4 regions of the Enterobacter hormaechei subsp. xiangfangensis genome follow, and region 3 is predicted to be linked to each of the others. Evidence: predicted binding sites of a transcription regulator. Region 3 holds the regulator's gene; each other region holds the start of a gene.
The links. The regulator CRP, encoded in region 3, controls carbon source genes, mostly activating them, when cyclic AMP is high. The targets are predictions, from matches to a motif close to ATGTGANNNNNNTCACAT.

Region 1 (2,204 bases), 1.2 Mb from region 3:
TCCGCGCCGGGCAAACTCTTCACACTTCGCTCAGGACTTCGACTGGATCACCCGGGCAATATCCGCAGACGTCTGTAGGGTACGGATCTCCTGAAATAATCCCAGCGCGTCGTCGTACTCTTTACGCAAATAACTCAGCCACTGTTTAATGCGCGCGACGTGATACAAGCCGGTATCGCCCTGCTTTTCCAGCCGCGTGTATTTTTGCAGTAGTTTCACCACATCCGCCCACGGCATCCGCGGTTCATTATATTTCACCACCCGGCTGAGGTTCGGCACGTTCAGCGCACCGCGGCCAATCATCACGGCATTACAGCCGGTCTCTTTGAGGCAGGCCTGCGCGCTCTCGTAATCCCAGATTTCGCCGTTGGCAATCACCGGAATCGTAAGCCGTTTGCGGATCTCGCCAATCGCCTGCCAGTTAATGCGCTCGGCTTTATAACCATCCTCTTTGGTTCGCCCGTGCACCACCAGCTCGGTGGCGCCCGCCTGCTGCACCGCGTCAGCAATTTCAAACTGCTTATCGCCGCTGTCCCATCCCAGACGGACTTTGACCGTCACCGGCAGATGCGATGGCACTGCCTCACGCATGGCCTTTGCGCCGCGATAAATCAGCTCCGGATCTTTAAGTAGCGTCGCCCCCCCGCCGCTGCCGTTGACCAGCTTTGACGGACAGCCGCAGTTAAGATCGACGCCGTACGAACCAAGCGCTACCGCGCGGGCGGCGTTTTCAGCCAGCCACTCAGGATACTGGCCGAGCAGCTGGACGCGCACCAGCGTACCGGACGGCGTGCGGCTCTGACGATGCAGTTCCGGACAGAGACGATAAAATGATTTTTCTGGCAGCAACATATCGACCACGCGCAGAAACTCCGTCACGCAGAGATCGTAATCGTTCACCTCGGTAAGCAGCTCGCGCACGAGAGAGTCGAGCACGCCTTCCATCGGGGCCAGTAAAACACGCATTCTGAGTACCTGTGAAAAAAGACGCGCTATAGTAGCTGCTCTCTATGTATGTTGAAAGCCCGGCGTTCCATTCCGGAATGTCTGGTATGCCCAAAATTCATGATGTGATCCGTGGCACATTTTCAGGTTTAATTGTATGATGAATACGTCTCAGCAAGGACTTTCACCATGAGCAAATCACTGAATACTATCTGGCAATACCTTCGCGCCTTCGTCCTCATTTATGCCTGCCTGTACGCCGGCATTTTTATCGCTTCGCTGCTGCCGATTACGATACCTGGCAGCATTATCGGCATGCTGATCCTGTTTGTACTGCTGGCATTACAGGTGCTGCCCGCAAAATGGGTCAACCCAGGGTGCTTCGTTCTCATTCGCTACATGGCCCTGCTTTTTGTGCCTATCGGCGTTGGGGTTATGCAGTATTACGATGTGCTTAAAGCGCAGTTCGGCCCGATTGTGGTCTCCTGCGCCATCAGTACGCTGGTGGTTTTCCTGGTCGTCAGCTGGAGTTCACACATTGTGCATGGCGAACGTAAGGTCGTCGGGGAGAAAACAAAAAAATGATGGCGAATATCTGGTGGTCCCTGCCGTTAACCCTGGTGGTGTTCTTTGCTGCGCGTAAGCTTGCGGTGCGTTTCAAAATGCCGTTGCTCAACCCGCTGCTGGTCGCCATGGTGGTGATTATTCCTTTTCTGCTGCTCACCGGCATTTCTTATGAGCGTTACTTCGCCGGGAGCAAGATCCTTAACGATTTGTTGCAGCCTGCCGTGGTGGCGCTGGCGTTTCCTTTATATGAGCAACTGCTTCAGATCCGCGCGCGCTGGAAATCCATCATAACCATCTGCTTCGTGGGGAGCCTTGTTGCGATGATCACCGGCACCTCGGTGGCCTTAATGATGGGCGCATCGCCGCAGATCGCCGCCTCTATCCTGCCTAAATCCGTCACCACGCCGATTGCCATGGCCGTGGGCGGCAGCATCGGGGGCATTCCGGCCATCAGCGCCGTGTGCGTGATTTTCGTCGGTATCCTGGGCGCGGTGTTTGGTCATACGCTGCTGAATATCATGAAAATTCGTACCAAAGCGGCACGCGGTCTGGCGATGGGTACCGCCTCGCACGCGCTGGGCACCGCACGCTGCGCGGAACTCGATTATCAGGAAGGGGCATTCAGCTCGCTGGCGCTGGTGATCTGCGGGATTATCACTTCCCTGGTCGCGCCGTTTATCTTCCCGATTATT
Region 2 (2,204 bases), 320 kb from region 3:
TCAGGGTCATCACCAGCTGGGCGAAAAGCAGCTCCGACATCTGGTTTGCCACCGGATCGCTCTTCTGGCTCTCCTGCTCCAGCTGGGAAATCGTCTGGCGCACCTGAGCCATGCCGTTGCTGCTTAAGCGCCAGTGCGGTTCGCCTCTGGCATCATGAAAACCGGGGATATTGCCCGCCCAGTCGACATTCAGTTTAAGTCTGTCGGGGCAATAGATGACGTTCTGCAACACCAGATCGTTAACCGAGGCGTAGGAGTGTTTGTCTTCAGCGCGGATGTAGAACAGGTCTCCGCGCGTGATGCGGTAGGGACGGTCGTTGAGGACGTGCAGGCCATTGCCCCGCCACACCAGCACCAGCTCGCAAAACTCGTGGGTGTGCTCGGCGAAGACGTTTTGCGGGTAGCGGTCGGCCACCGCGACGGCCTGACTCGCGGAGGCAAAAAAATCATCTTTGCGAAGAATGAGCTGAGCAGCCACACCACAACCTCTACGGCGAATAACCGGACATTATTAGCCTTTTTGCAGCAAAAAAACGGTGACTGCCCTCGCGTTACTGAAGCAACGCGTCTTTCCCCTGACGAATATCGCGCGGCGACCAGCTAAACTCCCGGCGAAACAGCGTCGAAAAGTGGTTACTGTCGCCGAAACCGCAGCGATAGGCGATATCGGTGACGCTTTCGTCGGTATGACGTAAAAGGTGACGCGCTTTGATCAGGCGCAGACGGTTAAGGTAACGCTGCGGCGTCAGGCCGGTATGCTGCTTGAGCTGACGATGCAGCGTGCGCAGCGAGAGCGAAAAGTCATCCGCCAGCGTTTCCCAGCAGACATCTTCGGCGAAATGATCTTCCAGCCATGCCATCAGCTGATTCAGGCGCGCGTCGTTATTTTCCAGCCCTTCCACCAGGCTGCTGCGCCGCAGCAGCACCAGCAGCTGCATAAACAGCAGCTCGCGGGTAGCAATGGCGTGCGTCTCCTGTCCATCCTCGCTCTGCTCCATCTGGCTCACCAGCTGACGCACCTGCTGCAACGTGGACTGATTCACCCGCCAGTGCGACGGATAATGGCCGTCCTTCTCCTGCGGCAACAGCTGATTCAGCCCGGAAAGAAACTGGAACGCATCCGGAGAACGATAGAGCACATTGGTCAGGCACAGGTTGTCGGTATGTTCATACAGGTGCCTGTCGTGATCGCGCACGAAGCACACCGTACCGCCGCTGATGGTATACGGCTGACCGTTAAACACGTGGATGCCCGTTCCGTGCTCAACAATCACAATTTCATGAAAATCATGATGATGCTCCGGGAACGCAGCCTGAGGCAGCCGTGGCTCAATCGCGACCGGCGAAGCCCCCGTAGGAAAAAAATCGACGCTGTGCAGTACGGTCATAACGGCCCCCACCAATGAGAAAAGTTCTCAAAATAGTAATTAAGGCCTTTCACGCTCACCTTAAATTTTTGACAGCAAACCGCGCAAAAGCTGTCGGTTTTTCAAGAAACAGGCGGAAAGATCGGGAAATGCGGTCAGCGTCACACTGCCTGCAAACCCCGCCATTACTGGAAACTGTGAACTCCCTCACGTTCATCTTTGCTTTCTTGCCAGCGCGAGATTTGGGCTGTCAGTGGCGAGAAGGTGGCTATTTCTTCCCTTTCTTACACTCCTCGCTAATGACTTAAGAAAGGACCCGACCATGACTTTTCGCCATTGTGTGGCTGTCGATTTAGGCGCATCCAGCGGCCGTGTAATGCTCGCCACCTGGGACTGCGACCTGCACACCCTTACGCTTCGCGAAATGCACCGTTTCGCCAATTGTCTGCAAAAACAGGACGGTTTTGTTACCTGGGATATCGACGCCCTGGAAGCAGAGATCCGCACCGGACTTCACAACGTCTGCGAAGACGGTATTCGCATCGACAGTATCGGCATTGATACCTGGGGTGTGGATTACCTACTGCTGGACCGTCACGGCGAACGCGTCGGCCTGCCCGTCTCCTACCGCGACAGCCGCACCGATGGGCTAATGGCGCACGCCATCGCCCAGCTTGGCAAGGAGAACATCTATGGTCGCAGCGGCATTCAGTTTCTGCCGTTTAACACGCTGTATCAGCTGCGCGCGCTGGTTGAGCAACAGCCAGAGCTGGTCGAAAAGGTGGCGCATGCGCTGCTGATCCCGGACTACTTAAGCTACCGTCTGACCGGCAACAT
Region 3 (2,204 bases):
TTTTGTTGGCGGCAAGCATGTGCAGCTGCTGATAGCACTGGCTGATCAGATCCACCACTTTTTGCTGGCGCGCCAGTAGCGGCGGCAGGGATTTTTCCGGGTCGGTATGTTGAGTGAGCAGGGTGTATTTTGCTTCGCAGTATTCAGCAAGCTGCACGTAGAGCAGGCTCAGGGATTCGCGCAGCGGCTGTTCCCGCCACAGCCAGAACCAGAACCAGTTAAACAGCCCGTACCACAGCGTGCCGAGGGCGTAGATTAGCAATGGCTCCCACACCGGCATGTTGCCTGCAAGGCTTAAGGTGAAGATGGCGGCAATCAGCGACGCGGGAAGCAGGCGGGCGTGTAGCGAGCTGATTTCGGCGGTGACGCCGAGCGTCATCGCCAGCACGGTCAGGATCAGAGGCAGAGGAATGTCGCGGGCCAGTAAGAGCTGTACGGCAAGGCTACAGCCGGCAAACAGGCAGCCGCCAATAATCAGACGTTTAAAAAAGCGTTTATGCGGCGTATCCAGACCGGCAATGTTGCAGCAGGCGGGCACGAGGGAAAACAGCAGGCCTTGCTGAAGATGTCCGAGGATCAGGCCCACGGCCACGGGAAGACACAACACCAGCGTTTGTCGCAGTGCGTAGTTAACTTCCGGGTGATAGATCAGCCTGCGCCACATGAGGAGTAGAGACAAAAACGGCGTGCCACCCTGCGGCGGCACGCCGTTTGACCGGAATTAACGGGTCCCGTAAACCACGATGGTTTTACCGTGGGCGGAGATCAGGTTCTGATCTTCCAGCATCTTCAGGATACGGCCCACTGTTTCACGGGAGCAGCCGACGATCTGACCGATTTCCTGGCGGGTAATTTTAATTTGCATACCGTCAGGGTGGGTCATGGCGTCTGGCTGTTTCGCCAGGTTCAACAGCGTCTGCGCGATACGACCGGTTACGTCCAGGAAGGCGAGGTTACCCACCTTCTCAGAGGTCACTTGCAGACGGCGTGCCATCTGGGAAGAGAGACGCATCAGGATGTCAGGGTTGACCTGAATCAGCTGACGGAATTTCTTATAAGAAATTTCAGCCACTTCACATGCTGTTTTTGCACGAACCCAGGCGCTACGTTCCTGGCCTTCTTCAAACAGGCCCAGTTCACCGATAAAATCGCCCTGGTTCAGATAAGAAAGGATCATCTCTTTCCCTTCTTCATCTTTGATCAGCACGGCCACCGAGCCTTTAACGATGTAATACAACGTTTCCGCTTTTTCACCCTGGTGAATCAGCGTGCTCTTTGATGGGTACTTATGAATGTGGCAATGAGACAAGAACCATTCGAGAGTCGGGTCTGTTTGCGGTTTGCCAAGCACCATGCGCTGTTATCCTCTGTTATAAGCTGTCACCAGAGTCATAAGATGCATCCGGACTCTGGGGTTGCAATCGAATTCTTACCCATACCTGGGAAGTCGGCTGTCGTAACGTTTCGCAGCCAGTAAAGTTTGATGTCCTCTGCATACATGTGTAACGTCAATGTATTACTGTAGCATCCAGAGTGTTTTAGCATAGCTTTCGCCGCGTGTCTCCTGGTGTCTCGCTTCAGCATGACGCAGGTCGCCTTCCGTTGCGAGAAATGTAACGTACACGTAATCTGTCATAAAAAATGCAACGTTGGAGTGAGTGAATATGCAAGCGCGTGTGAAATGGGTTGAAGGGTTAACGTTCCTGGGCGAGTCTGCTTCCGGGCACCAGGTTTTGATGGATGGCAACTCCGGCGATAAAGCGCCAAGCCCGATGGAGATGGTGCTGATGGCGGCGGGCGGATGCAGCGCGATCGACGTGGTGTCGATCCTGCAAAAAGGCCGTCATGACGTGACCGATTGTGAAGTGAAGCTGACGTCAGAACGTCGCGAAGAGGCGCCACGCCTGTTCACGCATATTAATCTGCACTTTATCGTCACTGGCAAAGAACTGAAGGATGCGGCGGTCTCGCGTGCGGTTGACCTGTCTGCGGAGAAATACTGCTCTGTGGCGTTAATGCTGGAGAAAGCGGTAAAAATCACCCATTCGTATGAAGTGATAGAGGCTTAATTATTGGGGCATCGTGCGTGTTGATGCCCTCACCCTAACCCTCTCCCACGGGGAGAGGGAACATGTTCACGCGATTTGCTTTCCTTCCATCAGCCGCTGCACCAGCGGTGTCATGATAAGTTCCATTGCCAGCCC
Region 4 (2,204 bases), 390 kb from region 3:
ACGTCCCACCATCATTTCGATCAGCGAATCTTCGGTCAGGGTTGCTACTTCGCGCTCGGCAATAAACTGCCCGTCGCGAAAGACGGTGACGTCGTCGCAGATTTCGAAGATCTCTTTCATGCGGTGTGAGATATAGACAATGCCGCGGCCCTGGGATTTCAGCTCACGGATCACGCGGAACAAGGATTCGGTTTCGGTATCGGTCAGGGCGTCGGTCGGTTCATCCATAATGATGACCTTCGACTCGAAGCTCAGCACCTTCGCGATTTCCACCATCTGCTGATCGCCGATGGAAAGGTCGCCCACCAGTCGGTCGCTCTTAAAGCGCAGATTCAGCTTCGCCAGCAGTTTGTCCGCTTCAGCATACATGGTTTTCCAGTCGATTTTGCCAAACCGGTTCACAAACTCACGACCGAGGAAGATGTTCTCCGCAATGGTGAGCTGCGGGATCAGGTTCAGCTCCTGGTGGATGATGCCGATGCCCGCTTCCTGAGAGGATTTCGGGCCGTTGAAGGTGGTCTCTTTACCCAGCCACAGCAGCGAACCGGCATCGCGTTGGTAGATACCGGTCAGCACTTTCATCATGGTGGATTTGCCGGCGCCGTTTTCGCCCACCAGCGCCATGACGCGCCCGGAATAGACGTTCAGCGCCGCGCCGGAGAGGGCTTTTACGCCCGGGAACGATTTATCGATCCCTTTGAGTTGCAGTAATGCGTCCATGATGGCCTCAGAAGGTGACGCCAGCACAGAGAATGATATTCGCATACGGGGAACACTCCCCGCTGCGAATCACCGCCTGACTGTCTGCGGTTTGTTGTTTGAACTGCTCGTGCGTTGTGTAACGAATTTCTATGGTGTTTCCCTGGTGCTGTTGCAGTTGCTCAATGTGGCTGAGCAACGTTTCGTGGAGTTGCGGATTATGTTGTTTGATTTCCGCCGCGAGAATGGCCGCCTCAACCTGCATCTCCGCGGTGACCACTTCCAGTACCTGCATGAACGAGGGCACGCCCTGCGTTAACGCCATATCGATACGGGTTGTGCTGCGCGGAACCGGTAAGCCTGCATCGCAAACCACCAGCGTATCGGTATGCCCAAGACGGGAAATCACCGATGAGATTTCTGAGTTGAGTACTGTGCCTTTCTTCATTTTTTGCTCCACTAGCGAAACGTTTCGCTAAAAATAGTGTAGCCGCAGAAGTGTTCAGAAAACCATCATGACGTAACGGATTTGTGATCAACGTCGAAACGTTTCGCTAAGTGAAATGCAGAGGAGGTAAATGCAAAACGGTAACCGTCAGGTTACCGTTTTTTATGGTTGCGCCCTCTCCCTGTGGGAGAGGGGCGGGGTGAGGGCATCAGCCCGCACGGAGTCTTAAATCTCGACCTGCGTGCCCAGCTCAATCACGCGATTAGGCGGGATCTCAAACTGGTCAGGCGCACGCAGGGCGTTACGTTGCAGAATGAGATACAGCTTGCCGCGCAGGCGCAGATACCATGGGCGCTTGCCGATGATCAGCGACTCGTGGGACATAAAGAACGACGTCTCCATCATGCGGCAACTCAGGCCTTCCAGACCGCAGCGGTGGAACACCTCTTCCACGTTCGGCGTTTCGCGCCAGCCGTAGCTTGCCACCACGCGCCAGAAGGTTGGCGACAGCTGTTCAATCTGTACGCGACGCACGTTGTGAACGTACGGCGCATCTTCAGTACGCAGCGTCAGCAGGATCACGCGCTCGTGCAGCACTTTGTTGTGCTTGAGGTTATGCATCAGCGCAAACGGGATTACGTTCAGCGCGCGAGACATATACACCGCCGTGCCCGGCACGCGCACCGGTGGGGATTTCTCCAGCGAGGCGATCATGGCCTCCAGAGAGTTACCGTGCTCATGCATACGACGCAGCAGGCGGAAACGTTCGCTCTTCCACGTCGTCATCACAATAAACATCACCAGACCCAGCGTCAGCGGCAGCCAGCCACCGGAGACAATCTTGTCGAGATTCGCAGAAAACAGCGGCACGTCGATACAGAGGAAGCCAACCAGGATCAGCCCCACGAGGAACTTATTCCAGTGCCAGTTACGGTACGCCACGGTGGTGGAGAGAATAGAGGTCAACACCATCGTTCCGGTTACCGCGATACCGTACGCCGCCGCCAGATTACTGGAGTGCTCAAAGCTGACGATGACAATCACCACCGCGAAGTAG

Region 1: a site for CRP is predicted at 1,069-1,086, ahead of BFV63_RS14695 (CidA/LrgA family protein). Genes of this name have one in related genera too.
Region 2: a site for CRP is predicted at 1,517-1,534, ahead of rhaS (HTH-type transcriptional activator RhaS). Genes of this name have one in related genera too.
Region 4: a site for CRP is predicted at 1,229-1,246, ahead of rbsD (D-ribose pyranase). Genes of this name have one in related genera too.

The regions. Positions count from the first base shown of each region.
Region 1 covers NZ_CP017183.1:3,069,985-3,072,188, forward strand. The annotation lists gene dusC (tRNA dihydrouridine(16) synthase DusC) at 31-966, opposite strand; gene BFV63_RS14695 (CidA/LrgA family protein) at 1,135-1,530, shown strand; gene BFV63_RS14700 (CidB/LrgB family autolysis modulator) at 1,527-2,204, shown strand, end outside.
Region 2 covers NZ_CP017183.1:4,549,286-4,551,489, forward strand. The annotation lists gene rhaR (HTH-type transcriptional activator RhaR) at 1-478, opposite strand, end outside; gene rhaS (HTH-type transcriptional activator RhaS) at 552-1,388, opposite strand; gene rhaB (rhamnulokinase) at 1,690-2,204, shown strand, end outside.
Region 3 covers NZ_CP017183.1:4,231,248-4,233,451, reverse strand. The annotation lists gene BFV63_RS20320 (YccS/YhfK family putative transporter) at 1-664, opposite strand, end outside; gene crp (cAMP-activated global transcriptional regulator CRP) at 722-1,354, opposite strand; gene BFV63_RS20310 (OsmC family protein) at 1,665-2,069, shown strand; gene BFV63_RS20305 (phosphoribulokinase) at 2,136-2,204, opposite strand, start outside.
Region 4 covers NZ_CP017183.1:4,618,838-4,621,041, forward strand. The annotation lists gene rbsA (ribose ABC transporter ATP-binding protein RbsA) at 1-720, opposite strand, end outside; gene rbsD (D-ribose pyranase) at 728-1,147, opposite strand; gene kup (low affinity potassium transporter Kup) at 1,373-2,204, opposite strand, start outside.